One region of the Neobacillus sp. OS1-32 genome, then DNA from elsewhere that is predicted to be linked to it. Evidence: riboswitches for the same ligand, from Rfam matches in the RefSeq annotation. Region 1 holds a riboswitch; each other region holds the start of a gene.
The links. Region 1 has a riboswitch for glycine ahead of gcvT (glycine cleavage system aminomethyltransferase GcvT). Riboswitches for the same ligand answer to the same signal wherever they lie in the genome.
Positions count from the first base shown of each region.

Region 1 (10,421 bases):
TCGTTGATCGGAACTGCCTTATCCTTAAACGATCGTTTCATTCGCTCCTTTATCCGCTTACTTGGATATTTGAATAAACTGAATAGCTTATCCTCATCTAAGTCCAGTAGGATGGAACCATGCTGAAGAATAACGCCCTTTTGCCTTGTTTGTGCACTACCGGCAACCTTCCTGCCTTCAACGACAAGCTCATACCAGCTCGGCGCATCAAAGCAAACCGCTGATCGTGGATTTTCCAGTGCATCCCGTTCTTCCATTGTTTTTGGAACGGCAAAATAGGCTTCTAAACCCAAATAATGAAAACCTTTTAAGATCCCTTCGGAAATGACCCGGTAGGCCTCTGTTACTGTCTTAGGCATATTGGGATGCTCCTCCGATACAACGACACTATATGTAAGCTCATGCTCATGGAGGACACCCCTACCGCCGGTTGGCCTTCTGACAAAACCAAGTCGATATCGTTTAACAGCATCCATGTCTATTTCCTTGTCAACCTTTTGAAAATAACCAATTGATAGGGTTGCCGGATTCCACCCGTAAAAGCGGATCACCGGCGGTATTTTTCCTTCACTGTGCCAGTTAAGTAAAGCTTCATCCAAGGCCATATTAAAAGCTGGTGAACAGCTTCCTGAATCAATAAAATACCAAATTTCTTTTCCCATCCAAAAACCCCGTTTACCCAAATTTTTTTCGTTTTTTAGTCTATCAAAAATAGAAGCTAAAGCAAAATATCTTGTATTTGGTATAATTTTACCCACATTATTTTTCATCATTGTTCTTTATCTTTAGGAGAATGACTTATATAATAAAAACTAGTGTAGTAATGCTTGAAAGGAGAAAAAAAATTGAGTTCATTCTATGTTTTATTAATTATTTTGGCCGCCCTCATTATTTACACCGTTTTCAATTATTTCTATCAAAAGAAAATCGTTAAGACGGTTACCGAAGAGGAGTTCCGAAAAGGGTATAGAAAGGCACAGCTCATCGATGTTCGTGAACCAAACGAGTTTGATGCCGGTCATATTTTAGGAGCACGCAACATTCCAATGTCACAGCTCAAAATGCGAATGAAGGAAATTCGTCCAGACCTCCCGGTTTATTTATATTGCCAAAGTGGGATGCGCAGTGCCCGAGCGGCGCAATTTTTATACAAAAAAGGCTATAAAGATCTAACCCAACTGCAAGGCGGATTTAAAAAGTGGACAGGCAAGGTTAAAGCAAAAAAATAAATTCTCATATAATTAGGCTCTGATACAGGGCTCTCTTATTTTTCGAAGAAAAAGGGATGATTCACTAGCGAATCACCCCTTTTTCTGTTTTATGCTTGGTAGCGCAAAATGGGCTTCCGGGCTGCAGTTGTTTCGTCTAGTCGGCCGACAACCGTTGTATGTGGTGCCTCTTGAACCATTTCTGGATTTTCCTCTGCCTCTTTGGCAATTTGAATCATCGCCTTAATAAAGGAATCAAGTGTTTCTTTCGATTCCGTTTCAGTCGGTTCAATCATGATACATTCTTCCACATTTAATGGGAAGTAAATGGTTGGCGGATGATAACCAAAGTCTAACAAACGTTTGGCAATATCCAGCGTCCGGACCCCCAATTTTTTCTGACGCCTGCCGCTTAACACAAACTCATGCTTACAATGTCTGTCAAATGGCAGATCGTAATAGTCAGCCAGCCTTCTCATCATATAGTTGGCATTTAACACCGCATATTCAGTGACAGCCTTCAATCCGTCAGGTCCCATTGAACGAATATACGTATAGGCACGAACGTTAATGCCGAAGTTCCCATAAAAAGGCTTCACCCGGCCGATGGATTGCGGACGGTCATAATCAAGCACGTACTGTTCCCCCTGTTTTGTTACAAGCGGTTTAGGGAGAAATGGAATCAAGTCAGCCTTAACGCCTACAGGGCCTGAACCAGGACCTCCACCGCCATGTGGACCGGTAAAGGTTTTATGAAGATTTAAGTGAACGACATCAAAGCCCATGTCCCCTGGTCTTGCTTTTGAAAGAACAGCGTTCAAGTTCGCCCCGTCATAATACACCTTTCCTCCAGCGGCGTGGACAATCTCGGCAATTTCAACAATATGCTCTTCAAACAATCCAAGCGTATTGGGATTGGTCAGCATTAATGCGGCGGTATCTTCACCCACGACCCTGCGCAAATCCTCCAAGTCCACAAGGCCCTTGTCGTTAGATTTAACGGTAATCGTTTCAAATCCGGCTACCGTGGCGGAAGCAGGGTTGGTTCCGTGTGCCGAGTCAGGGATAATCACTTTTGTACGCTTCCCATCCCCATTTGCTTCATGGTAAGCCCGAATTAACATTAAACCCGTCCATTCTCCATGAGCACCGGCAGCCGGTTGCAATGTTACCTCGTCCATACCGGTAATTTCTTTCAAGTGCTGCTGCAGATCATACATCAGTTCAAGTGCCCCTTGGACAGAGCTCTCATCCTGAAGCGGATGAATATGGGCAAACCCGTTCAAGCGGGCAACATTTTCATTGATTTTTGGATTGTATTTCATGGTACAGGAGCCTAATGGATAAAAGCCTGAATCCAAGCCGTGATTTCTTTTTGATAGAGCGGTATAGTGACGCATGATATCAAGTTCAGATACCTCTGGAAGATTAGGCTCTTCTTCACGCAGATAACCTTCAGGAAGAAGACCATTTAGCTCTGTTTCCGGAACATCCATTTCCGGAAGACTGTATCCAATTCGACCCGGTGTGCTAAGTTCAAAAATCAGCTTCTGATCTTGATTATGCATGCATATCCCCCAATTCTCTTACTAAAGTATCAATCTCTTCCTTCGTTCTTTGCTCTGTCACAGCAATTAACATGTGATGAACCAAATCCGGATAATCACGGCCTAAATCATAACCGCCAATGATCCCTTCGTGCAGCAGTTTTTGATTGATTTCTTTAACTGGACGATTTAACTTAATCACAAATTCATTAAAGCTATGGCCATCATATACTACTTCAAAGCCGGCTTGTTTAAAAGCATTTTTGGCGTAGTGGGCCTTTTGCAGGTTGGCAGCGGCGATTTCGCGAATCCCCTTTTTACCAAGTGCAGTCATGGCAACAGCAGCAGCCAGGGCATTTAACGCTTGGTTGGAACAGATATTAGATGTTGCCTTATCACGACGGATATGCTGCTCCCGCGCCTGAAGCGTCAATACAAAGCCGCGACGCCCTGCTTCATCCGTTGTCTGGCCGACAAGGCGTCCTGGAACCTTGCGCATTAACTTGCTGGTGACAGCAAAATATCCGCAATGCGGACCGCCAAAAGCGGTTGGAATTCCGAGAGGCTGAGCATCGCCAACAACGATATCAGCACCAAACTTGCCAGGAGGTGTTAACACGCCTAATGATAATGGATTGGAAGAAACAACAAACAGCGCTTTATGTTCGTGGATCACTTCCTCCAGTTCTTTTAACGGCTCAATTCTTCCGAAAAAGTTGGGATATTGAAGGATTACTGCAGCAACATCCCTTTTGACCAATTTCTTTAACGCCTCTACATCTGTTATCCCATTGTGAACAGGAACTTCAACCACATCAAGATATTGACCCTTTGCATATGTTTTTAAAACATCACGATATTCCGGATGAACAGCGCTGGAAACAACGATCGTTTTGCGCTTTGTATGGCCTGCGCTTAACATCGCCGCTTCGGCAAGGGCAGTGCCGCCATCATACATCGAGGAATTTGCCACTTCCATTCCGGTTAATTCACAGATCATCGTTTGGAATTCAAAAATAGCTTGAAGCTCCCCTTGCGATATTTCCGGTTGATATGGTGTATATGCCGTATAAAATTCAGACCTTGAGAGAACATGATCAACAATCACTGGAATATAATGGTCGTAAACCCCGGCTCCGAGGAATGAGACATTTTCTTTTAGATCGGCATTCCGATTGGCCAGCTTAAACAGTTCTTTCATTAAACCCGTCTCAGATTTAGCCGGCTTAATATTGTATTGCCCCTTGAATTTAACTTTTTCCGGAATATCGCTGAATAGGTCATCGATACTGGAAACACCAATGGTTTCAAGCATATCCTTTTGATCTTGTTCAGTCATCGGTAAATAACGATGTTTCATGCTTCTGCCCCCTTCTGTTATTTCTTTTCCCTTTTATAAAAAGGTGCTGAAATGATTTTGGCTTTTAATTTTTTTCCACGAATTTCCACTTCTATTTCAGTATCAAGCTGCGCATACTCCGAAGAGATCAGAGCAAGCCCAATATTTTTCTTTAAAGTTGGTGACTGGGTTCCGGTAGTAACCTCGCCAATCCGCTCCTCGTCTTTATAGACAGCGTAACCGTGACGCGGGATACCGCGATCAATCATTTCAATCCCGACAATTTTTCTTGACAGACCGTTTTCTTTTTGTTTCACCAAGGCGGCTTTGCCAATAAAATCGGTTTCTTTATTTAACTTCACGGCAAACCCAATGCCGGCCTCAAGCGGGGAAATTTCCGCTGATAGTTCTTGACCATAAAGTGGTAAGTTTGCTTCAAATCGTAACGTATCCCGGGCACCTAAGCCGCACGGGACAACCCCTTCCTCCTTACCCGCTGCCAGAATGGCGTGCCAAATTTCAACCACGTCATTGGCGTCGCAATAAACCTCAAAGCCGTCTTCTCCGGTGTAACCAGTTCTGGAAACAAGTGCCTTTTTCCCAGCGATGTCAACGTTTTGGCGAAACTTGAAAAAGCCGATGGTGTTTAATTCCGATGTCGTCAGCTTTTGAAGAACTTTCTCTGCCAGAGGTCCTTGAAGGGCTACCTGAGCAGTGGTTTCAGATAGGTTCTTGAGCGTCACATTACCTTCCAAATGCTTATTAAGCCACTCGTAATCCTTTTCCAGATTTGCAGCATTAACAACCAGAAGGTAGTGTTCATCTTCCAATTTGTAGACAAGCAGGTCGTCAACTGTTCCGCCGGTTTCATAACACATTGCTGTATATTGTGCAGCACCATTATTCACCTTGGAAATATCGTTTGTCATCATCTTCTGTAAATAAGCTAAGCTGTCAGAACCCTTGACCTCAATTTCCCCCATATGAGAAACATCAAATAAACCAGCTCTGGCGCGGACAGCTTCATGTTCTTCTTTTATGCTGGAAAATTGGACAGGAAGCTCCCAGCCGCCAAAGTCGATCGTTTTTCCTCCGTATTCCTTATAAACAGGAAACAGCGGAGTACGTTTTAATTCTGCCATCACGAAATCCCCCTTTTTTCCGATGATCGTATAATGAAATAACCTCTTATAAAAGAGATAATTACCCTATTCAATAGAACTTTAGCCAAAAAAAGACAGAGTTCCCCCTTTATTATAAATAAGGGAGTCTCTGTCCTTTTACCTGAAAGTTTAACCTAAATGGCTTTCCCCTTGGGTAGCTGCCTAAAGCAGCACTCTCCAGAGTTGCGTCAAACAAGAGTTCTTTTGCCTGAGAGATTCACAAGAATTGCTTGCTCCTTCGGCGCTACAAAAGTAGTCTCTCCCCTTGTTGTCATTCGCATATATAAAATTTTCCAATTGGGTCATACTATATGTACTAAAAAAAATTCCAGGTTATTTTCAAATATTTTAAACATTCTAATGCTAACATCATCCTACCATTAAGCAGCATATTGAGCAAACATTTTTTCGGAAAAGAGGCTGAAAACAATGAAGGTAGAAATTGAATTTGATTCCTCCTGGCAGGATGATTTTTTGGAAAAAATAGACGATGACGGTCCATGGGGAGATTGGAACCTTTTTAAACTTGCTATTGAAGCGGAAAAACACTTAATCATCCCGGAATTTGAAGGCTTACAGGCACCAAAGCACCTGCCTAATTTAACTCCTCTTCCCCATCAAGTCGAAACCGCCAAACAAGTCATTGAAAACATGAATGGCAAAGCAATCCTTGCGGATGAAGTCGGACTAGGAAAAACAATCGAAGCAGGGCTGATTTTAAAAGAATACATGATCCGCGGATTAGTCAAAAAAGTGTTAATTCTTGTCCCCGCTTCGCTTGTCACCCAATGGGGCCAAGAACTCAACAGCAAGTTTTTTATCCCGGCTGTTACACAGAAAAAAAGCTATGTTTGGGAGCAATGCGATGTGGTGGTTTCCTCGATTGATACAGCTAAACGAAGTCCTCATCGGGATATAATTTATCAACAGGATTATGACTTAATTATTATCGATGAAGCTCACAAACTGAAAAATAATAAGACAAAAAACTACGAATTTGTGCAAAATCTTAAAAAGAAATTTTGCTTACTGTTGACTGCTACCCCGATTCAAAATAGAGTAGAGGAAATTTTTAACCTTGTTTCGCTGCTAAAGCCGGGGCACTTAGGCAGTGAAACGGCCTTTTATGAAAAATATAAGCGGGATTCCCGTTCTTTAAATGATAATGAGCATTTAAAAGAATTAGTCAATAAAGTCATGATTCGCAACCGCCGTGCGGATACGGGAATTGAATGGACGAAGCGGCATGTTGAAACGATTGCGATTGAATTCAGTTCAAGCGAACGGGAATTATATGAAGCCATTTGCAGTTTAAAAAATGAAGGTGATTGGCTGCAAACGAGTGCTTTTTCGGTGATGACCCTGCAGCGGGAAGCTTGCAGCAGCAGAGAAGCCGTTTTTTATACATTAAAAAATATGCTCCAGAAAAGGGAAAACCCTTCAGTGGCCTTTCAACAGCAAATCGAGCTTTTAATCAAAAAAGTTGAAGCGGTACAAACAAACTCAAAAGCAGATAAAGCGTTGGAATTGATCCAAAATATTCATGATAAGGTGATCATTTTCACAGAATACCGCGCCACCCAATTGTACCTTCAATGGTACTTAAAACAACATGGTATCACCTCTGTTCCTTTTCGCGGCGGATTTAAGCGCGGTAAGAAGGATTGGATGCGCGAGCTTTTTCAAAAGCAGGCCCAGGTGTTGATTGCCACAGAAGCAGGTGGTGAGGGAATCAATTTGCAATTTTGCCATCATATTATCAACTTTGACTTACCTTGGAATCCAATGAGGCTGGAACAGCGGATTGGCCGAATCCACCGCCTTGGCCAGGAAAAAGATGTGAAAATCTATAATTTTGCGATAAAAGACACGGTTGAAGAACATATATTAAAACTGCTTTATGAAAAAATCGAGTTATTTGAGCGGGTGATTGGCGAACTAAATGAGATTTTAACAAAGCTTGGCATTGGGAATATTGAGGAACACTTGATTGATATATTTGGTGAGTCCAGTTCAGAAGGTGAAATGAGAATCAAGATGGAAAATCTATCTTCGATGATTGAATTTGCCGATAGTATGAAGCAGGGAGGATCACAACATGCAGCAGCAGGAAATACATAACTTTCTTTTACAATATTTTCAGGCTAACGATTGCCCCATTCTGGAAAACAAACCCGGCTACATAACGGTCCAGTTAACCGTCAAACTGGATAAAGAGCTGATGAATCGTCCGTTCTATTGGCATTATTTAGAAAAGACCGGTGGTATCCCCAACCCTATGAAGCTGACTTTGATAACCGATCATAATGCAGCGCCGGATCATCTTAAAGGGGAATCTATTCATTTTGGTTCACCACGGCTGCACCAGATATTTGCTTCTACTAAAAATTTAGCCAAATATATTCGTTTATATGAAAATCATCAGCAAGGAAAACAGCAAACACCGCTATTGCCCTGGTTATGCATGAATGTGAAAATTTCCTATCAATGTGATCGGAAACGCGATCAGTTCCGATCAATTGGTCTCCAGCTTATTCATGGTGCCCTAGTGGAAAATTTTCATGATCGTCTGTTGCAAATACCGTTAACACCTAAGATACCTGACTATTCCTTTACCATATCGCCATTAATAAAGCCAAAAAGCGGCATTGTCCGAATTGAAAAATACCTAAAATCACTGATTATGGAGGATGACCATACATGGGCAAAGGAAGCGAAACAGCGCTGGGAACAAGATTTGCGCCTTCTCGATCACTTCTATGAAGATATCGAAGGAGAAAATGAAAACTACGAAACAGAAAAACAAGCACTCCAAGAACAGTATGAACCCAAAATAAAAATCTCTTTCATCAATGGCGGCCTCTTTTACTTAACAGAAAAACTGATCTAAAGGCGGTGTCAGGCACCAATCAGACTTTGCAGGGGTGCCTGACACCCTAGTTTTTTGTCAACTACAAAAATTTCGGCAAAAATAATTTATTTTTTTAAAAATAAAGAAGGAAAAAGGAGAATAGTGTCGAATAAGAACAAGGACAAAATAATAAAGGTGGTGTTTCCGATTGTAAGTGAAATTGAAATGTTAGCTGACCGAATCATTTCGGATGCAGCAAGAAACCAGGCGACAGATATTCACATTATTCCTCGCAAGACCGATACACTAGTGCAAATCCGTTTAAACAACAAACTCATTCCCCGATTATCACTGCCAAAAGCTGAATGCAACAAACTCATTTCCCACTTTAAATTTACAGCCAATATGGATATCGGTGAACGCAGACGCCCGCAAAGCGGTGCGATTGTTTGCAATGTAAACGGACAACTAATCGGCCTGAGATTATCCACACTTCCTTCAAACAACAGCGAAAGCCTCGTGATCCGCCTGTTACCGCAGCAGGAACAAATCCCTTTTCACCAGCTCTCACTCTTTCCGGCAATGACGCGCAAATTATTAGCCCTGCTCAAGCATGCCCATGGGTTAATCATCTTCACCGGGCCAACCGGATCCGGTAAAACGACAACCTTGTACTCGTTATTAAACGAAACTGCACACCTCTTTCATCGTAATGTCATTACACTCGAAGACCCGGTTGAAAAAAACTATGATTCCGTTCTGCAAGTCCAAGTGAATGAAAAAGCTGGTGTTACCTATGCAGCCGGCTTAAAAGCAATTCTCCGTCATGACCCGGACATTATTATGGTGGGGGAAATCAGGGATGCGGAAACAGCAAAAATTGCCGTAAGAGCTGCGTTGACTGGCCATTTGGTACTCAGTACGATGCATACGCGAGATGCAAGAGGCGCGGTATTCCGCCTCCATGAATTTGGGATCAACTGGCTGGAGGTAGAGCAAACATTAATCGCGATTACGGCTCAAAGATTAGTGGAATTGACTTGTCCATATTGTGAAGGCGAGTGTTCACCACATTGTTATTCAAGCGGCAGATGGAAACGCGCAAGTGTATTTGAACTTTTATCGGGGAGAAATTTAACCGCAACGATGAGAGCAGCGAAGGGGGAACCAGTCAAAGTAAAATATAAGACGTTAAAAGAAGTGATCAAGAAAGGCATTGCGCTAGGTTACATTCAAGAATCTGAATATGAGCGGCTGGTGTATGATGATGAAGAAACGTAAATGGTCGGTAAATGAGCAGGCGAGTTTCTTAAAAAGAATCGGCGAGCTGCTTGCAAGAGGTTATCCAATCGCTGATGCAATTGAATCGATTTCTTTGCATTTACCGGCTTATCGCAAGCTGGAATTACAGGATTGTTTAAGAAAATTACGGAAGGGACTTCCATTTCATGAGGTCCTGCAAGCACTGGGTTTTCATCAAGACTTAATCGGATATATCTACTTTGCCGAACGGCATGGCAGCTTTGCCGAGGCACTTCAAGAGGGCAGCAGCCTCGCATTATTAAAAGATCGGGATTTAAAAAGATTATTAAAAATGCTGCAATATCCGATTTTACTCATAATTATTACCTGCTTTCTTTTTATCTTTGTGCAGAACACCTTACTTCCCAAGTTTACCGGTCTATTTTCATCTTTAGGCCTGGAAGTGAATTTCTTCACAAAAGTCATTTATGCTTTTGGCAAATATTTTCCGATCGGTATGGAATTGCTTCTTGCCCTCCTGTTGTTAACAGCAATCTACTATTATGGCAGCTTCCGAAAATTACCTATTTTAAAGCAGCGCGCACTGCTTTCCCGCCTCCCTATGATCGGCAGGATCCTCAAATTGCTGTTTACCCACTACTTTTCCATTCAATTAAGCTTTCTGTTATCCGCTGGAATATCCGTTTCCGAAGCACTGATCTTGTTTGAACAAAATAAAAAACAGCCTTTTTACAGTGCACTAGGCAAGGAAATAAAAAGAAAACTGGTTACCGGTGAAAAATTAGAATCAATTTTGGGATCATTCCACTTCTTAGAATCTGAATTTCCAATGATCGTGAAACACGGTCAAGAGAATGGAAAATTGGAACAGGAATTATTATTTTTCAGCAGGCACTGTATCAGCGTCATGGAGGAGCTGATCGAAAAATGGATAAGAGCCATCCAGCCAATCCTATATTTACTTATCGGCTTCCTGATTGTATCGATGTATTTAGCGATTCTTTTACCCATGTTTCATTTATTAGATGGGATTTAATGACTGGAGGTACT
Region 1 is NZ_CP133263.1:397,162-407,582, reverse strand. Features, by position in the region: gene RCG24_RS02125 (lipoate--protein ligase family protein) at 1-662, opposite strand, end outside; gene RCG24_RS02120 (rhodanese-like domain-containing protein) at 846-1,229, shown strand; gene gcvPB (aminomethyl-transferring glycine dehydrogenase subunit GcvPB) at 1,319-2,776, opposite strand; gene gcvPA (aminomethyl-transferring glycine dehydrogenase subunit GcvPA) at 2,769-4,115, opposite strand; gene gcvT (glycine cleavage system aminomethyltransferase GcvT) at 4,133-5,236, opposite strand; glycine riboswitch at 5,444-5,532, opposite strand; gene RCG24_RS02100 (DEAD/DEAH box helicase) at 5,687-7,378, shown strand; gene RCG24_RS02095 (YqhG family protein) at 7,356-8,147, shown strand; gene comGA (competence type IV pilus ATPase ComGA) at 8,334-9,389, shown strand; gene comGB (competence type IV pilus assembly protein ComGB) at 9,370-10,407, shown strand.

Region 2 (10,421 bases), 1.4 Mb from region 1:
TATACTTCTCTATATCATGCGGAATCAAGGGGTGAGAGCAAATGATATCGCGGCAAATTTTTCAATTACAAAAAGTGCAGTTAGCCAAGTTTTATCAAAGTTAGGTAAAAGAAAATTTATAGTTCGTGAAAGTAATCCAAACAATCTTCGTGAATCTTTTATCTTTCTTGGGGAGGAAGGGAAAAAATATGCTCAATTAATTGCCGAAGCTGATGAGACATTTATTAAAAAATACTGCTCTCAGATAAAAGTGGAAGAACTGGAGCAAATGGTTCAAACAATGGAAAAGCTTAGTAGCCTTTTTAAGGAAAATAACGAAAGTTAAAATATGCAAAGGTGAGAACACTCTGTGCCTTTTTCAATCAGTATTTTCCCTTTGGCCTGAGTATAATTATATTAATAAGCCAAAATAAAAAGTATCAATCATATCGTAAGAGAGGAATGATGTAATTTGGGTTATTATGATGATCATTCACCGAACCGCTCCAGTGGACAGAAAGGTAAGGGTGGAATCTTTATTGCCAGCCTGGTAGGCGCCATTTTAGGTGCCATCTTGGTTATCATTGCCATTCCCGCTCTTTCCAACAATGGGCTTCTTCCCTATACAGTGCAGCCAAATCAAAAAACTGCCGAAACAACTACAGATAATACCGGACAACAGACGATACATAAGCAGGTTGCCTATGATGTAAAAACCAATACCACCAACGCCATTGATAAAACCGCTGCAGCTGTTGTCGGAATCAACAATATCCAATAAACAGCTTTTGGTCGGATAGTGATAACGGCGATAATTCTGATGAAACAGCAGGAACCGGTTCAGGAGTTATTTATAAACAGGCCGGCGGAAAAGCCTATGTTGTCACAAACCATCATGTTGTTGAAGGTGCAACAAGGCTGGAAGTCAGTCTATCTGATGGAACAAAGCTGCCAGCCAAGCTATTGGGAAGTGATATTTGGTCTGACTTGGCGGTCCTTCAAATAGATGCAAACAAAGTAAAAAAAATCGCGGAATTTGGCGATTCTGACAGTTTAAAAATAGGAGAACCGGTGATTGCGATCGGCAACCCGCTTGGTCCGACCTTTTCTGGCTCGGTTACCCAAGGAATTATCTCCGGGCTAAACCGGACAATACCAGTTGACATTGATCAGGATGGTGTGGTTGACTGGCAATCGGAGGTTTTACAGACGGATGCCGCGATTAATCCGGGTAACAGCGGCGGAGCCTTGATTAATATGGCTGGTCAGGTCGTCGGGATTAACTCAATGAAAATTGCTCAGAATGCGGTTGAAGGGATTGGTTTATCGATTCCAATTAATTCCGCCAAGCCAATTATTGATGATCTTGAGAAATATGGCAGTGTCAAACGGCCTTATATGGGCTTGGACTTAAAATCAGTGGATGAAATTCCTGCCTACTATCAGCAGGAGGCGTTAAAGCTCCCGCGCGATATAACCTATGGTGTGGCGATTCGCCAAGTTGTGCCGGGCTCACCGGCGGCACGCGCCGGACTTCAAGAGTTGGATGTCATTGTCGAGATGGATGGTCAAAAAATCAATGATGTCATTGATCTTCGCCAACACTTGTATACGAAAAAGAATATCGGCGAGAAAATGACCATCAAATATTACCGCAATGGCAAGCTGCGGGAAACAAGTTTAACGTTAACTTCAGATAAAATACAATAGGAATGGTTGAAAACAGGAAGGTGTTTGACTCACTTTCCTGTTTTTCTTAATGCAGTATGATATAGTACGGGTAGTCAATGTCAATAATGAGGAAAGGTGAAAGAGTAAAATGATTTATTGCTGTGAGGAACATGTCGAGCTGGGTTTAGATATCATTGTGGATGAATATGAAACATTTCCGGTATTAACAAAAATTGATGTGGATAACTTATCAACAAGTTGTGAATTTTGCTCAAACAGGGCTGTATATTTTGTGGCGAACAAGTGATTTCATACAAGATGTGGATAAAAAATGTGCATATGTGGATAACTTCTGTGGATAAGTTGTTTGTAAGCTGTGCTTAATTCCATTTAAAAGGGTTGTGGATTGTGAATATCTCAATTATTACGGTTGGAAAATTAAAAGAGAAGTACTTGAAGCTGGGGATAGAGGAGTATCTCAAGCGGCTTTCCGCCTATGCCAAGGTGGAGATGGTTGAAGTTGCAGACGAAAAGGCCCCGGAGGAGTTAAGTGAATTGGAAATGCTCCAGGTGAAGCAAAAGGAGGGCGAACGAATTCTCACCAAAATTAGTGCGGATACCTATGTAATTGCTTTGGCGATTAAGGGGAAGATGCGCTCATCAGAAGAATTGGCCGAGTCGTTGGATCAACTGGCCACCTACGGTAAAAGTAAAATTGCCTTCGTCATCGGCGGATCACTGGGACTGAGTGACGAAGTCTTGCAGCGGGCGAATGAACAGCTGTCGTTCTCGCGGATGACCTTCCCCCATCAGCTGATGCGATTGATTTTGCTTGAGCAGATCTATCGGGCGTTTCGGATTATTAGGGGTGAACCGTATCATAAGTAAATGAGGTGTTAAAATATTGGTGAAAAAGTAATGGAGCGGGCTTTAGAAAAGTAAATTATATTTATAATGTCCTTGTTGGGTACATTTAGAAATGAGACGCTTAACCAAGGTTATTACTAAGAATGATGCAGGGGTAGAAGTTGAGAAAGATATTTAAAAGTTTTCATTAATTGGAATGCAAAATACGACTGCATAACAGTAATGATAGAAAACCTATTTGTAAATGTTGTTTTTCTCAGTTGAACTCCATAAGGTGGATGTAAATATGCTTAAAGAAGTCTGTGTAGACTTTTAACCAATACCGAAGGAGAAGTGAACGAAAGTGATAAACATAACCATTCCAAAACCAGATGTTTCCATTACTAAACAGAAGAACCCGGAATTAAGTAATATTTATGGATTTACAGAATTCCACCTCATTCCTAGAGATAAGGGTGGCATTTTTATGTTCTACAGTCATAACCAAGAGCTATTATTTGTTGGTAAGGCAAGGAAATTGCGGCAAAGAATTAAAAAGCATTTTGAAGATACAGTATCCCCAATTAAAATGCATAGGAATGAAGTTGCAAAAATCGATGTTTGTATTATCGAAGACCCTGTACATAGAGAGATTTATGAAACGTATATTATTAATGAATTCAAGTCGAAGTACAATATAGACAAGGTGTTTTTTAGGTGAAAATTTCATACAGGCAATAGATTTTCCAATAACGTAAGTGTAAAAAACCTCCCTATGATTTTTATAGGGAGGTTTTTTTGAATAAAAATGAATACAGAGCAGTATGGGATGTTAATTTATGTGTTGACAAACTATATAACTACTACTAAAATTAAAAATTATTTAGAAATAGTGAATTAAATTTAATAATTAGCAGGCTATGATTGCTATGGGTCACACTATAGCAGGAGCAGCTTCTGGAGAGATCGCAGGAATTTTGCGGCGCCGAAGGGTTCACAATCTCAGGCAAAAGGACAGAAGAGTACTGAATATTTATTTGTTGTGTTGATACTATTTAGCATACCAAATATTATTTATTATTCTTTTGGAAAAGAGATTGGATATCCTCCAATCTCTTTTTTTATGGTTTAAACTAAAATATTTTATTAGGAGGAGTTAGGATTGGCACAACAAGAATTAAAGAGGGATTTATCAAATCGGCATGTACAACTAATCGCAATTGGCGGTACCATTGGTACGGGATTATTCTTAGGGTCCGGTAAAGCCATTCAACTCGCGGGCCCATCCATCATCCTTGCATATTTAATCGTAGGAATCGCCGTTTTTTTTGTTATGAGGGCACTAGGAGAACTCCTGTTGTCTAAAGCAGGTTATCAATCTATTACAGATATTGCTGAAGACTATCTTGGACCACGATATGCTTTTGTAACCGGATGGACCTATTGGTTTTGTTGGATAATGACTGCTATGAGTGATGTGATTGCCGTTGGTGTTTATGTACAATATTGGTTCCATATTCCACAATGGATCCCTGCAATTGTCTGTTTGATCATTTTACTAGGACTCAATCTACTAACTGTAAAGATTTTTGGAGAATTGGAGTTTTGGTTTGCTTTAATAAAGGTAATAACGATTCTCGGATTAATTGTTATTGGGATTATATTACTGGTGATGGGATTCAAGACAAATCAAGGTATGGTTACGATTAAAAATCTTTGGGCACAAGGGGGACTTTTTCCAAACGGAATATCAGGCTTCTTACTTTCATTCCAAATGGTTGTATTTGCATTTGTCGGTGTGGAATTAGTAGGTGTCTCGGCAGCGGAAACATCCAACCCGGAAAAAAATATTCCATCGGCTATCAATAAAATTCCTTTAAGGATTCTATTTTTCTACGTTGGCGCACTTCTTGTCCTTTTATGTATTAACCCATGGACGGAATTAAATGCAGCAGAAAGTCCTTTTGTTAAAACGTTTAGTTTAGTTGGAATTCCGATTGCAGCAGGAATTATTAATTTTGTCGTATTAACCTCAGCAGCTTCTGCTTGTAATAGCGGAATGTTTTCAACAAGTCGTATCCTATATAGTTTAAGTAATAATAACCAGGCTCCATCTAAGTTTACAAAACTAAATAAAAATCATGTCCCAGGTAACGCATTATGGATCTCCACGGTAGTCCTATCGGTGGGAGCCCTTTTGACTAAGCTTATTCCAGAACAAGCTTTTGAAATCGTGACGACCATTAGTGCGATTTGTTTTATTTGGGTTTGGGGTGTCATTCTGATTTGTCATTTAAGATATAAGAAAACACGTTCAGATTTACAGGCAGAATCAAAATTTAAAGCACCATTCACACCATTTATTAATTACGTTGTCCTAATCTTGTTTGCCATCATTCTCATTATTATGCTGTTTGCTGAAGTTACACGGCCTGCCCTATTGTTGACGCCTCTATGGTTTATTCTATTATTTACATGGCATTCAAATAGGAAGAAGGAAGAAAAAAATATTAAATTATCTGCATAGGGTCAACCATAAGTTGACGGCTATTTCTTTACATACCATCCGACAAAACGAGGACCAAATTCAATTGAACTGCGACATTGGAATAGGCCCCCCAACAACATGGTCAGATCCAATGCTTGATGGAGTATTGCGCCACTGTATCTTTTTCATTTAGGCAAAGATTATCCCTCATTGTAATGGTCAACAAAAATACGATAAAATAAAGACAAAAGACAGTAGGGGTGAACGATTGAACGACCCTGAATACATTCTTAACCTGTAATAAATGCAGCAAGAATTGAATCAAAAAGGTTAGAAAAAATGGGGGGCACCCTACTCCCCGAACTAATGACCGGTGAGGTAAGGGGAACTATTGAAGGATGAAAATGGAGAAAGGGTGAATGGAATGAGCATGAATCAACCACAGTCTAATTACTCATATGCTGATTATCTTGAGTCTTCGGAAGAAATTCGATATGAAGTGATTGACGGGCAAATTATTAGTATGTCGCCAGCACCGACACCAAAGCACCAGCATGTTCAAAGAGAGTTATTAATTGAATTTGGTACGTATTTAAGGGGAAAAGAGTGCAGTGTATTTGGTTCTCCCATCGATGTGTGCCTTTTTGCGAATCAAACAACACCAAACGAAAAGATCAAGGATTGGGTTCAACCAGATATTGTGGTCATATGTGATCGTAATAAAATCAACCCACAAAATATTGTTGGTGCTCCCGATTTGGTGATTGAAATTCTTTCTCCCTCCACCGCTCGAAATGACAGAGTCATCAAATTCAATAACTATCAAAAGGCTGGGGTCAGAGAATATTGGATTGTCGACCCCTCAAACGAATACGTGGAAGTATTTCTGTTGCAGAACAATCGCTTTATTTCATCAGGTTTCTATACAAAAGAAGATTCCATAAAGGTCAACATATTTGAAGATTTAAGCATAGAACTTAAACATGTTTTTCAGAGATGATAGTGGGAAGTAAACCATTCGGAGGAAGTGTTAGAGGAAGCTCACTTGAATAGTGAGATCTTTTGGATTCCTTTAAACTACAATTAGGAATAACAAAAGAGACATACGGGTTTAATGGAATCCTTGGTCCTTTTTGATAAAGCAAAAGAACCCGGTTCATAATAATGGCGAGTTTTAAAAACGCATGTGGTATTTTAAAAAGCATTATTTTATAACAGTTTATATTTTGAAGCACGACCTTTTCCTTCTAATTTTAATTTACCAGTATCGGAGGATGATTATGAACAGAACGAAATGGTTGCTCATTTGTCTTTCTCTTTTATTAGGATTAGTGGGTTGTAGTGCAAAAACGGATCGTCAAGTCGAAAAGATAATAGATAAGGAACATTTAACGAATGAAGAGAAACAGTTGGTAAAAGATTCCATGCTAATTGAATATGTAAAAGATACATATGGCAATATTGTTCAAATTACAGGTTTTGAAATCATTCCAGAAGAGCCGGAAGAAGCACCCCCTTATATTACGGTAAAGGTAAAAGACAGAGAGAAGGGATGGGTTGCCGAGATTTCATGTGAATTGTATTCAACTTCGAAAGGAAAAACAACATGCAAACCATACGACAATTATTTATTTAGGGCCTTGAGTGAAGAGGTTCAAAAGGAAGTGGAACCTGCTCTTAAGAAAGCATTTGGAGCGGAAAAAGGAAATGTAAGCTACTTTGCGTTTGCATCGGTAGACAATGCGCAAGAAAAACGGTGGAAGTTTCAGCAAAAGCCGGATTATGAGAAGTTAAAGGCTGAAGTTCCGATAAGCATCTATATTCATTCAACGGCAAAAGAATCGTCTATTGGAGATTATTCCAATCAACTGTTTACATTTATTCAAAGTCTTAAAAAACAAGAAGCAATACTGCTCGATTCGAACAATGGCATAAATTTTTATAAGGATGAAAAATTACGGGATCAATACGGAAATGTATATGCAAAAATCATAACACTTGATCAAGCAGACATAAAGGAAATGGAATCTCCTGAACAGCTGAAGAGCCATGTAAGAAAAGGCTATATGGATGGGTATAATGGCGAGAAAGAAAGGTTTGAAAGGAGAATGGGCGACCAATAGCTAACTTAGTGCTTAATGTTTTATGATAAAATGAAGACAAATATACATGAACGGAGTGATTAGATGCGTTGGATTGAGGTACAAGAACGTTTTCCAAATGAATGGGTTGTATTAGAAGTCATTAAACCGTATCACAAATAGAAGGTTTTTTTACTAATTTTGTAAATTGGGTTAAAATCGTTATTTCCCTTAAGAGATGGAGACGATTTTAACAAGGTCAAGATGTAGAGTGTTAATACCAGACGGATTAACACTCAGTTCACTATATTTTCAAATTCAATATGAAAAAAATTAAAAAAGGATTTAAGTAATTTGTCTAATATCTCAGAGTGATTATCCTTTCTCCATGCAATGGATGCTTCTAAAGATACATTTATATCTTCCACTTTACGCTGTATGACCCCGCCGCAAGGAGTACTGGATGAAGGTGTCAATGCTACCCCCATACCAGCAGCGACCAATGCCAAAACAGATTGGAGGTCATTGGCCTGAATCATAATTTTTGGTGCAAATCCGGCCATTTGGAAAATACTCATAAAAGTTTCGTAATACAATACACCTGCTGATTTAGGTGTCATGATAAAGGTTTCGTCCGCCAAATCACGAAGGTTAATGGAATGTTTGTTAGCAAGGGGATGTTTTTCCGGTAACGTAGCCAAAAAACATACTTTTGTTAATGGCCTTACATGAATTTTATTACTATTAACTGGAGCCGCTACAATACCGATGTCAATCCTTTTTTCATTTAAGGCTTTGATTTGATTGGCGGTATTCATTTGGTGTAATGTTATTCCAACATGAGGATAAAGCTCATGATATTTTTGAATGACTGGAATAAGATCCTGTACTGTTCCACTAAACCCAATTACTACTTCACCTTCTGCCCCAGTAGAAGATAATCGCGTGCTAACGCATGCTTGTTCAACTTGATCAAGGATTTGGTATGCTTTGTTTAGAAACACCTTTCCGGCATTTGTCAACTCAACATGTCGCTTTGTCCTATAAAACAGTTTGGCTCCAATTTCCTCCTCTAACTCTTGTATTTGCCTACTAAGAGGTGGTTGGGCGATGTGTAACCTTTCTGCGGCTCGACCAAAATTCAATTCCTCCGCAAGAGCAAGAAAATATCGGATATGTCTCAGTTCCATTTACTTTCCTCCTTCTTATTATTAATACCTATTAGGTATTAATACATCAATTTATAAGTATTTCTCTTAATTATTCTGATTATTTAAAATAAAGTCAAGAGAATAAAAAGAATGGGAGGGAAAGAAAGTGAAAGGAAAGGTTTCGGAGAATAAAAGATTTTTAATTGCATTACTTTTCTTGGGGTGGTTTATTTCTTCTCTTGACCGAATGTTTATTAACATTGCCATCCACCCTATAGCACAAGAATTACACTTAGATGCGGCTTCTATGGGAATAATATTAAGTATTTTTTATTTAGGGTATACCCTTATGCAACTTCCCGGTGGTTTGCTGGCCGATTTGTTTGGATCTAAGCGAGCAATCATTATATCGATTACTGCTTTTTCACTATTTGCTGGATTATCCGGTTTTGCTTGGTCTCTTGTATCCTTACTAATTATTCGTTTAATCTTTGGTCTTGGTGAGGGTGCCTTTCCAGGAGGAGCCACAAAACTAATGAGTGAACATTTTTCTAATGAAAAAAGGTCTCGTGTTCAGTCCATATTACTTGTCGCTATTGGTTTGGGTTCGTTCTTTGCCAGCATTGCCGGTGCGTATCTGATTACTTCAATTGGCTGGAGAAATGTTTATTTTCTTTTTGGAGCAATTGGAATAGGTATTGCGATGATATACTATTTTGCCCTTCCGTCCGTTAAAGAGAAGAGCCAACAGAAAGATCAACAAGACAAGAATATACCGATTAAAGAGTTGCTTCGTACAGCTGCCATTTGGAAAGTGGTAGTTGCGTTATTCGGCTTGTATACAGCTATGTGGGGTCTGATAAGTTGGGTACCTTCTTATTTAATAAATGTAAGAAAAATTGATTTGTTAAATACAGGAATCTATTCAGCCCTACCGGCTATTTCCACTATGCTTGGCTACTTAGCAGGAGGATGGCTGGTTGATAAGGTCTTTAATAATCGCGAGAGACTAATGATCATCATTGGAAATGCTCTTTCCGCCTTCTTTATCTATGCTATGTTTACGGCTGAATCGATAGCAGTGGTCGTCACATTTCAGGTATTAGCCGGATTTACTTTTCAGATTGCCTATATGGGGATCTTGTCCATTCCATTGAAATCACTCCCTTCTTCCATAATGGGATCTGCTTTCGGTCTGCTAAATACCGGTGCCAATCTAGCCGCTTTTGTTACTCCTGCTGTAATGGGGATTTTGATAAAACTATTTGATGGATCGTATGAAATGGCCTTTTACTATTTGATTCTTGGAAATATCCTGTCGTTGGGTTTGGGACTAACCCTTAAAAATAATCGCTTGGTACGAAATGAAAAATCAATAATTAATCAAGATAACACTCTTGATAAAAAATTTGAGGTGGAATTGATATGTTAAAACATGAATTGCAAAATAGAATGGATCGCTTTCAAAAGACAATGGAAACACATTCTTTGGACTCCTACATCATTACGGCTGAAGAGGATATTTGGTACTTTACAAATATTACCTATAAGCCAGAAGAACGTCCATTTTTTCTTGTTATATCTCCCAATCAACAACCAGTATTAGTGGTGCCAAAACTTGAAGAAGCACATGTGTATAAAGGAATCCTAGACTGTAAGGTTATCACCTATTGGGAATACCCTTCACCTGTGGGAGAAAACTGGTATGAGGTATTGAATGATTTAATTAAAAGATTTGAAAGAACAGGAATAGAGGACAATGTGAAAACAGAGGTATTTTTAAAAATCAAAGCAAAGGAACTGATTCCAAGCAAGCTAGTCGTTGAGCAACGAAAAACAAAAAGTCTATACGAACTTGAAAAAATTAGATGGAGTGCAGGAATATCGGACAGAGCGATGGAAATGATTTTCAAATCAGTTTACACAGGGGCTGCCGTTGTTGAATCTTTTGCTTTGTCAGGAAGCATCCAATCCGAGCTTATGCGGACAAAGCAATTTGATCCACTCTCTACTTCACTCCTGACGGCAGTATGGCCAGCACCCGTTAGTTCCATGCCGCATAGTGTTCCCAACTTCGATGATCGACTGGGGAAAGGACCGAACGTGGCAATGGCTTATTTTAGAATAAACGGTTATGCCTCTGAATGTGAGCGAACCTTTTTCCTTGAAAAGCCAACAAAAGAAGAGGAGGAGTTATTTCACTAC
Region 2 is NZ_CP133263.1:3,363,181-3,373,601, forward strand. Features, by position in the region: gene RCG24_RS16795 (MarR family winged helix-turn-helix transcriptional regulator) at 1-325, shown strand, start outside; partial or broken gene RCG24_RS16800 (S1C family serine protease) at 452-1,689, shown strand; gene RCG24_RS16805 (CxxH/CxxC protein) at 1,799-1,957, shown strand; gene rlmH (23S rRNA (pseudouridine(1915)-N(3))-methyltransferase RlmH) at 2,059-2,538, shown strand; gene RCG24_RS16815 (nucleotide excision repair endonuclease) at 2,861-3,217, shown strand; glycine riboswitch at 3,444-3,524, shown strand; gene RCG24_RS16820 (amino acid permease) at 3,659-5,023, shown strand; gene RCG24_RS16825 (Uma2 family endonuclease) at 5,409-5,984, shown strand; gene RCG24_RS16830 (hypothetical protein) at 6,265-7,107, shown strand; gene RCG24_RS16835 (LysR substrate-binding domain-containing protein) at 7,362-8,255, opposite strand; gene RCG24_RS16840 (MFS transporter) at 8,383-9,648, shown strand; gene RCG24_RS16845 (M24 family metallopeptidase) at 9,642-10,421, shown strand, end outside.
Region 2: linked by a shared signal. The riboswitch ahead of RCG24_RS16820 (amino acid permease) and the one ahead of gcvT (glycine cleavage system aminomethyltransferase GcvT) in region 1 are both predicted to bind glycine.

Region 3 (10,421 bases), 930 kb from region 1:
AGAGCTAATGCTGTATCCGTCCCAGGATTAATAGCAATCCACTGATCCGCAATCGCAGCAGACGGACATTGTCTTGGATCGATAACGATGATCTTCGCACCATTTTCTCTTGCTTTGATAAGGTATCTTGTTTCACTCGTATGAGTATCAACGACATTTCTTCCCCAAAGGATAATTAATTTCGAATTCATATAATCCCGGGTATCGTGCCCACCTCTTCCCTGTCCGTATACAAGACCCATCCCCATCGTTGCCCCGTGGTCAGACATCAAAGCCTCCACATCAAAAGTAGTTCCCCCAAAACAGTTAGCAAAACGAATAGGAGATTCCCATGCAAGCTTTGCAAGATTCCCCGTCATCGTAAAAAACCCGGCGGATTCCGGTCCATATTTTTCCTTTGCCTCTTTTAGTTTCCTGGCGATTGTATCGAATGCTTCTTCCCATGAAATTCTCTCAAAATTTTTCTCGCCGCGCTTTCCTACTCGTTTCATCGGGTAAAGAATCCTTGCATCTTCATCTTGCAGTCTTTGACTATAAGCAATGCTTCTTAAGCAGCAGTTCGCATAATCTGCTCTTCCTGGCATTTCTCCAGGTGTGACGGTAATGATACGGCCATCTTTTACATGCGCTTTCAAGTGACAGCGCGACGTACAATTGTAGGTACAAAGGCCACCGACAACTTTACCTGTTTCGCTTTTTTTCTCTTTTGCAAGTACATCTTTTGATCTTGAGGCGGTTCCAAAACCGATAGAACTGACAACTGTTATAGTCCCTAATCCTTTAATGAACGTACGCCTAGTGAATTTTTTATCCTTCACCTCGTTAAATAAAGTGTCGTCTGTTTTTTTCATGTGAATCCTCCTCGTGAACACTTTTCATTTTAATACACGTTTTATTGTATCAATATAACTTGTGAAACAATGCACAATATTGTGCATATAAACTGAAGATTTTTACAGATTTCTGATATTTTTCATAATCAGTCATGGGGATTTTCCGGGAATGATGAGTAAATCAATAGCATAAATCTGCCTAGACAACAAAAACCCCCAACATCCATGTTCTTGTCCCCATTTGAACAAACTCATAGATGTAGGAGGAGCTGTTTTTAATCTCTTACCTGTCGCTCATTTTTCATTAGTGCGTTTGGAACACGTTGTTTTATACTGCCAATGATTTGTTTTAGATCGTTCTTAAATCAATTGCGCCCGTCGCGATTTGGATGATACAGGTGATAAACAGAATTAAGACGATAGCGGCAAAAAGCAAATCTAGTTTTGTTGCGAATAACTTGCGCTTGTTTTCTTTTTGCACCCAGGCAAACACGAAGAATCCGGCGGCAAAGACAAACATCGTTAATAAGAAATACTCAATTCCTGAGGCAAATGTTACCCAAATCACAAACACACTGGAGACAATTCCCAAAATAATATTCTGAACACGATGTTTTGTCCCTTTTTCTTCACCCAGTGAGTATTTTAATTGATAAAAGGCCACTAATCCGTATGGTAACAAAATGGCTGAAGCTGAAAGGGAATACATAAAGTTATAGGCGCTGTCATTGATTAAAAAGGTGAATAAAAAGATTTGGATTAACATATTGGTTACCCAGAGCGCTGCTGTCGGCGCACCATTTTCGTTCACTTTTGTAAACAGACGCGGAAAGTTCTTTGTCTGTGCTGCCCGATAGGGTACTTCTCCGGTATACATCGTAGTGGCAAGCCAGCAGCCAATAATCGAGATAATGACTCCAATATTGATAATAATCGCGCCCGGTTTTCCAATAATGCTCTCCAGCACATGTGCCATCGACGGTTTTGGCATTTTGGCCAATTCATCCTGCGGCATGACACCAAAGGATAGAATCGTGACTAAAGCATATAGGACAAGCACGGATGTAAAGGCAATTAAAGTGGCCTTACCGACATCCTTCGCTCTTTTCGCGCGGCCGGAATAAATAATCCCGCCTTCTACCCCAATAAAGACCCAAACGGTGGTTAACATGACATTTTTCACTTGTGTGGCAACGGATGAAAACTCAAAATTCCCTGAAATGGTTCCCCAAAAATCCAATGAAAACACTTTTGCTTTAAAGGCAAAAATAACGACGATAATAAACATAATGATTGGGATCACTTTGGCCACGGTTACGATGAAATTGACGAAGGAAGCAGTGCCCGAACCTTTAATGGTAATATAATGAATGATCCATAATACGATGGAGGCCCCTAAAACGGAATAAATGTTCTGACCATTGCCAAATGTTTTGAAAAAATAGCCTAAGGCACTAAAGGTTAATGTTCCGAATGCAACATTTCCCAATAACGCCGATAACCAATACCCCCACGCTGAGTTAAACCCCATATAATCGCCAAAACCTTCCTTGGCATATCTATAAATGCCAGCGTCTAACTCTGGTCGTTTTTCACTTAAATTTTTAAAGGAAAAGACAAGCGTACCCATTCCGATTCCGGTAACGAGCCAGCCTAAAATAATCGCGCCCGGAGCAGCTTGAGAGGCCATATCTGATATTAAGTTGAAAATCCCGGCACCAATCATCGAACTAATGATGACAGCGGTTAAAGAACCAAGGTTTAGTTTTTTTTCCTCTCCCATTTAGAATTCCTCCTAGGTTGGACGTACATAGAAAAGAGTATGAGAAAATCATTCCCCATACTCTTCTCATGGATTTTCAATCTATTAGAATCGCAGTGATAGACAGCTTAAGCCGCCATCAATCTTTCTAAATTCCGAAGTATCAACGACCAATACTTTATAGCCAAGGTCTTCAATTGCTTTTTGCACAGTTGGATAGCCCTCCGGTACTAATACATAGTCATTGACCCAAATGCAGTTCGCACCATAGGCTTCGTCTTCCGGAACGATGATTTTATTATACTTTTCAAATTCCGGAGACTTAACGAATTCACCGGCAACTAAAAGATTATTATTTTCCAAATAAGCTAAACCGGTTTTCAAATGCAAGACTTCTTTTAATGGAACGATCGAGCCGGATAAGCCATATTTTTCGAGAATCGCAATCATTTGCTCTGCCCCTTCGCGGTTCGTCCGGGCACTTTCGCCAATGTAGAAATGATCGCCAACCATCATAATATCGCCGGCTTCAATCGTCCCCGGTGCTTTGATATATTCAATATGTTCATAGAATTTACTTAAAGCTTCTTGAAGGTCAGGTAAAGCTGATTCATTTCTTCTTGTTTCGGCACCAGGACGGGTGATAATCGCACATTTCCTTGTACATAACGCAACGTCTTCAACAAAGCAAGAGTCAGGAAACTCATCATTTGGTTCAAGTACTGTTACATTGACACCGGTTTTTGTGAGGGCGCTTACATAAAGTTCATGCTGTTTTAGTGCAAGATTATAGTCCGGTTTACCTAGATTCGCACTGCTAATTCCTTCCACTACTGATTTTGATGGTACCCGTACAATCACATTTTTAAACATATTGAAACCCTTCTCTCCGATTTTTTTTGTCTAGCAATTGCTACATCCTTATTGTAAACGAATCGGTTACCATCCATTGTGGATGATTCCGCAATACAATGTGGTAATTTTCAACACCAAAACTGTTAGGATGCTTACAAAATCAGTCGGTGATAGCACTAAAAAGAGGGGAATTCCCCTTTATTGGAATAAACGGTAATTTTTTTTGTAAAAAATCTCTGTGTTTGCGTGAGGTATAATCAGTTTAATGGCAAAAACGGAAAATCACGTAAGTCCCAATTTTTCCGTTTTTTAAATGATGAAAGGATGATCGCATTTTATGAGGATAAGAGTTTTCACTTCAAAACTAGTCAGCTTATTTCTAATTTTTTCTTTTTTTCCACTGATAAACGTCAAAGCAGCCGCTAGCGTGATATCTGTCAGCACAGCAAATGAACTGGTTAATGCTTTAGAAGATCCCGATATTCAACAAATTAATTTTGAGAACAACATAATAATTGACCAGAGATATCAGGAAATGCAAATTGCCGGTACTACCAAAATTATTAATGGAAATGGGTTCTCGTTTACGACTCAAAATATGAAACTCCTTTCCGGCCCCGGCTTACAGTTTATTCATTTAAAAGACAGCTTAATAAATATTGACTCTGCAGGCAGCATCTCCGTTGAAAATGTTACAAATAGTTCGATTAAATTATTTCGATTTACCAATACATTTACAATTAAAAATTCGCAGCTGGTTGACAGCCTAATGGATGGGTCCGAGGAACTGAAAATTTATGATAGCACTCTGGATAAGTCGTCCATTACCAAGCCTTTACTGGATCCGCTTATTTTATCGAATGTGACATTTAATAATTCTTCGGTAGGAGTTTACAGCTGGAACAGCAAATTAGAGAATGTAAAAATGACCTACTCAAAAGATGCGGTTACTTCTCCAACTACCCCTTTAACAATAGCCGCGGAATCTGTTTCGATAAAAAACTTATTGATTGACACGGATACTGAGAAGGGAATGTTGATCCAAAAGGGATCCGTCCTGCTGGAAGGGGATACCACGATCAATGGCCCTACACAAACGGGAATTTCTTTGGACAAAGGAAATCTATATGTGAAAGGGAAGATTGCACAGACCGGGAATGCTTATACAATTGAAACAACAAGGGAAAATGTTTTTACCACTCAAGTACATGACCTATACGGTAATCTGAAAAAATACCGGGATCAAAATCTCAATAGCTACTATAATACAGCAGACCGAGATGGAGAGGAGCCTGTTTTGGCTGATGGGGAGGAATTGTTTCCTACGGAACTGGACCCTGTGACCTTTTTAAAACAAGACTATACAGAAATCACCGGTCAAACGGACAGACAAGACTTGAGTATTTTCGTCAAAGATGGAAAGGGAGAAAGCAAACGAACAAGACCTGACCGGTATGGCGAGTTTTCTTTTACTTTAACTGATCAACCGGCTGGTTCAACAATTTATGTTTATGCGTTCAGCCCCGATGGCAATCAGAGTAAAGTTCAAAAATTTACCGTTCCAGCCAGCCAACCTGCTGTCCCTATTTATGTAAGCTCCATTTATAACAGTGACAAAGAAGTATCAGGAAAAACAGCAGCAAACGCTGAAGTTTTTGTAAAAAAAGACGGTGTGGTAATTGGAAAAGATGCGGCCGACACACAAGGTTTTTTCGAATTTAAATTAAATTCACTTAACGTAAAAACAAATCTCGAAGTATATGCACAAGATAAAAAAGGAAGAAAAAGCGCGGTACTAAAGAAAATCGTTGACTCACCTTTCATTTATACGGATAACATGAAATCCGAAACGGCGATAACCGGATCCGTCACATCCAGCACCCCAATAAAACTGGAGGCCCTTGTAAAAGGAAAATCGGTAGGAACGGCTACAGCCAAAAAAGGCAATCCATTCCGCATCAATATTCCTAAACTTTCTCCCGGGACAGCCGTGGAAGTTACAGGTTATGATGATGAACGGAAAATAAAAAAGATCGTAAACATTAAAGACCTTACCCCGCCGGCTAAACCTTCGATAAATCCAGTTTCTGACCAGTCAACATCCATTTACGGAAAAACAGAACCTAACGCGAAGGTGAAGCTCTATATAAAGGGGAGTTATCAAAAAGAAGTTAAAGCGGACAAGTATGGGAAATATACATTTACCATTTCTAAACAAAAAGCAGGAACTGAAATCAAAATCATCGCTTTTGATCTTGCAAATAATACGAGCCAAAGCGTGATAAAGGTAATTGATAAAACACCGCCAAAAATCCCCACCGTCAATAAGGTGACTTATAAAAGCAAAACGATAACAGGTAAAGCAGAAAAAGGTAGCACGATTTATGTGTACCGTGGAAAACAGAGTCTAGGGAAAGCGGTCGTAAGCAGCAAAGGCAATTTCAAGGTCAAAATTAAAGCCCAGAAAAAGCGGAGTACCCTTACGATTTATGCAATAGACAAAGCAAAAAACAAAAGCAAAAATAAATATGTAAGAGTTTTGTAAACACAATCTATTTCTATTAAAAGATTAAGGATGAGGGGCGTCATGTGACACCCCTCATCCTTAATCTATGCATATCCCCTCTTCAATATCTCCTATTAACCACAGCAGCAAAATTCCACTTCCTTTAACAAAGCTTGGGGACTTCCCAACTATTGCAATACAGAAGTGCCCTTCCGAATCAGTTAATTAACGCCTGCAGCGGTGCGGGAATTCTTCCGCCGCGGCTGATCATTTTTTGCGAACTGAAGGGATTAACGCCGATCACGGGAGCTCGGCCAAGCAGGCCGCCGAATTCGACGATGTCGCCTTCCGTCTTGCCGGGAACCGGAATAACGCGAACAGCGGTAGTCTTTTTATTGATCATCCCAATTGCTGCTTCGTCGGCAATAATCCCCGAAAGAGTCGACGGCGTGACATCGCCAGTAAGAGCGATCATATCAAGGCCAACCGAGCACACACAGGTCATTGCCTCGAGCTTCGATAGCGAGAGCGCCCCTTCCTCGATCCCGCGAATCATCCCGTTATCCTCACTGACCGGGATAAAGGCGCCGCTTAAACCGCCAACATAGGAGCTCGCCATCGCCCCGCCTTTTTTCACCGCATCATTCATCAGCGCTAGCGCGGCAATCGTACCATGGGTTCCGACCCGTTCCAGGCCAATTTCCTCTAAAATTTCGGCGACACTGTCATTTAAAGCATTGGTCGGCGCAAGGGAAAGATCCATGATCCCAAATGGGACACCGAGACGTTTTGCGACGACGCGGCCAATCAGTTCCCCGGCGCGGGTTATTTTAAAAACCGTCTTTTTAATAATATCGGAAACTTCTCCCAAATCCGCTTCAGGGTGGCGCTTCAGGGCATTTAAGACAACACCCGGGCCACTGACACCAACATTCAGCACCACTTCACCTTCGCCGGCACCATGAAAGGCTCCGGCCATAAACGGATTATCCTCAACAGGATTGCAAAATACGACCAGTTTGGCACAGGCAATCCCATTTTGCTCCTTAGTCCGCTCCGCTGCTTCCTTGATGATAAAGCCCAGCTCGCATACGGCATCCATATTAATCCCCGTCCTGGTGGTTGCCACCGAAACAGAGGCACACACCCGCTCGGTTACACTCAGCGCCTCGGGAAGGGCCTTCAATAAGGTCTCGTCACTTTTTGACAGCCCTTTGTGAACGAGCGCGGAAAAGCCACCGATAAAATCGACCCCCAATTCCGCTGCCGCCTGATCAAGTGTTTTCGCCAGTTCCACCGCCTCCGCGACAGAGGCATTGCCAAGAATTTCAGCAATCGGGGTAATCGAAATCCGCTTGTTAACAATCGGTACGCCATATTCCTTTTCCGTTTCCTCGGCAACCGCCTTTAGATTTCGGGCATAGGAAGTAACTTTTTGATAAACTCGCTGCTGCATTTTGCTAAAATCGGAATTAGCGCAGTCGTGCAAATTGATGCCCATCGTTACTGTGCGGATGTCGAGATTTTCCATTTGCACCATGCGAATCGTCTGGAGAATTTCATCCATTGCAATCTTCATCGTTCATCCTCCCCTTATACCCTGTGCATCGCTTGAAAAATTTCTTCGGCCTGAACGTGAATCGTTAAACCCAGCTCATCGCCAACCTGATTCAATTGATCCTGTAAGGAATGCAGGTTGGCGGTTTCCGAGATATCAATCAACATCATCATCGTGAAAAAATCCTGCAAAATCGTTTGGCTGATGTCCAAGATATTCATCCGGTTTTCCGCCAATACGGTCGTCACCCGGGCAATAATGCCCACCTTGTCCTTTCCGATCACACTTACAACGGCACGTCTTGTTTCCATTTCCTCCACCTCTTTTAGAAAAATAAAAAAGATTGGAATTGCTCCAATCTCAGGGGAAAAAATGTGTGTAACAGTTTCGCTATTGCACAGCATCCTTCTCCTGTCCTTTTGCCTGAGATTATGAATCCTTCGGCGCCACATAGCCCATTTGCCACGCGGTCTCTCCAGAAGCTGCTCCAGCTATAGTTTGATCCACAGCCTTCATTGCGCTCTATTGAATTAAACAAATCGTACCAAACATAGATCCATTTCGTCAATGGAAAAAACGGGGCAGTCCTTTCAGTCGAAACTTTTGGGACCGGCCCCATTTCCCCCTTAAGCATATTTCCGATTATAATCGTAAAGCAAGCCCAACAGGCCGGAAAGGCCAAGCAGCATCAGTCCAAGCTCGGGTTTGCCAACCGTCTTTTGCCCGATGATAATCAATGCCAAGCTCAGGACGAACACAACCAGCTTAATGACAACCAGAATTTTATCTTTCATCAGAAAAATCCTCCCAGCGAATCTCGCTTGGCTCCAGCGTTACTTTTCTGCTGTAGCCGTCACCATCATAAACAAGCGTCGTTTGTTCCGCCATCGAATTATTGACAATTGCCATTTTTTTAATCGTCGGATAGGCATGAACCTCACAATACATATTGCTGGCATGCCATTGATGAAATTCCGACTCTTTATGGGCAGCATAGTATAATGCCCGCATTAACAGCCTCGTATTTTCCTCACTGTACGGAAGTCCAGCTATATAGACAGCCCGGCCAGCACCAAATGAATGACTGGAAAGATGGACTTCCCCATCGGAATACTCAATGATTTCCGTCTCCTCTGACAAGGCATAAATATTTTTCATACTCTCACCAAAATCAAACCTGGTTAGATCCGCAGCAATAAAATGCTCGTTAACCGGAGTAACAAAATATTTATCGGTCGATAAGCTGAAACCCAGTTCTTTATCGACACCTAACACATTTGCTAATTGGAAATAATGGCCTTGATACTGATAGGCTGATGGTTCGCCGACCCCAATAAAGCCGCCGCCGTTATGGATCCAGGCTCTGATTGTAGCAACCAATGTTTCATTCGCCCAATATTCACCGCCAGAAAAAGCGGTACCGGCGTCACCGGCATTGATAATCACATCAACATCCTCTGGCACCCCATCGTTCATCACGTCATCAAAACTAAGAAAGCAAACATCAACCGGCGCTCCGCTTAAGGCTTCCAACACACCGAGGTAGGAATAAATTTGTTTGTACCATAAAGCATGAGCGACCATATGCGTCTGCCATGTCCGCAGTTTGCCCCAGGCATTTAAGATTGCCACTTTCAAGCCGCAGTACGGCTTCACACCCTTGATTTTGTCATAAATATCACGGAATTCATCGGTGACTTTTTCAATATAGGAAACAAATTCCGGGAATTTATAAGCTAGGCTCAAATAGCCACCATAGCCGATGCGGTCGACCGGATTCCGTAAAATCGCTCTCCGTGCGGTCAGCCAGTTCTGATTCGCTTCTATCACAGGGTTATTGCCTTCATAAAATGTGTCCGGAAAAAAGTACGGCAGGAATCGCCCTTCTGTATAGCGAACATCTGGAATATCGGCAATCATCCTGAGCGTAGCCCCGCTGCCGACACTGCCGACAACAGCATCTAGACCAATGCTGGCGAAATACTTTCCGTACGGTTCTGTGCCAATCCAGTTGTCGCCCAGAAACATCATGGCTTCCTTGCCGCTTTCATGGACAAGATCGACAAGTTTCTTTGCTTCTTCGGCAACAAAATGCTGCACAAAATCAATATAATCCAAATAGGCCGGGGTAGGCACACGAAAGGAACTATTATAATACCCCTGGTCAACAAAATCCTCCGGCCGCAGACGGTAGCCTTTTTCGTTTTCAAATGCATCTAAAGCCGCCACCGATACACTGGCACCATAGCCAAACCAATCGACGAATTTTTCTTTACCAAGGTTATTAAACACCAGTGTAAAATGATAGAAGAGCGTCGTGAACCGGACCACATCGGTATCCGGATTATCCTTTAGCCATTGCTTTAAATAGGATGACATGTACTGATTGGCATGCGGCTGCCTTACATCAAAAGGAATCTCGTGCGGCTTATCCCCCCAATTATTGGTGATATGATTGTACATTTGCGTCGGATCCCAAATCATATATACGAGGAACGATACGGTGTATTCGTGCCAAGGAACCGCCTTCGCAATCACTACCCGGTTAGTCTCTTTGTCAACCTCCCAATCAGCCGTGTTCACCACTTCACCGCTTGTCCGGTCGACTACCTCCCAATATTTTTTCGGATCATGGAGATAATCCGGCCGTACTTGTTCCGTAAAATATCCTTTCATCAAATCAATTTCCAGCATCTCAGCTGTTGCAGTATTGAACTCACTCATTAAGTAAAGCTGCTGGCATTCATCCATATGTTCGGCTGCAAAATCATTATGGCCGCGGGCCACAAAATAAGTAGTGTAAATTTTTGCTTCGAGTTTTTTGATCTCATCATCGAGTTTCGTCCCGTCACTGTCGCGAATGGCATCGGCACCCCAGCGTTCCATCAATTCTTTTGTCTCGTTGAG
Region 3 is NZ_CP133263.1:3,804,732-3,815,152, reverse strand. Features, by position in the region: gene RCG24_RS18770 (molybdopterin-dependent oxidoreductase) at 1-851, opposite strand, end outside; gene arcD (arginine-ornithine antiporter) at 1,183-2,616, opposite strand; gene RCG24_RS18760 (dimethylarginine dimethylaminohydrolase family protein) at 2,701-3,468, opposite strand; gene RCG24_RS18755 (Ig-like domain-containing protein) at 3,878-5,995, shown strand; gene RCG24_RS18750 (PFL family protein) at 6,174-7,535, opposite strand; gene RCG24_RS18745 (ACT domain-containing protein) at 7,550-7,825, opposite strand; glycine riboswitch at 7,916-8,003, opposite strand; gene RCG24_RS18740 (DUF6903 family protein) at 8,141-8,308, opposite strand; gene gnpA (1,3-beta-galactosyl-N-acetylhexosamine phosphorylase) at 8,298-10,421, opposite strand, start outside.
Region 3: linked by a shared signal. The riboswitch ahead of RCG24_RS18745 (ACT domain-containing protein) and the one ahead of gcvT (glycine cleavage system aminomethyltransferase GcvT) in region 1 are both predicted to bind glycine.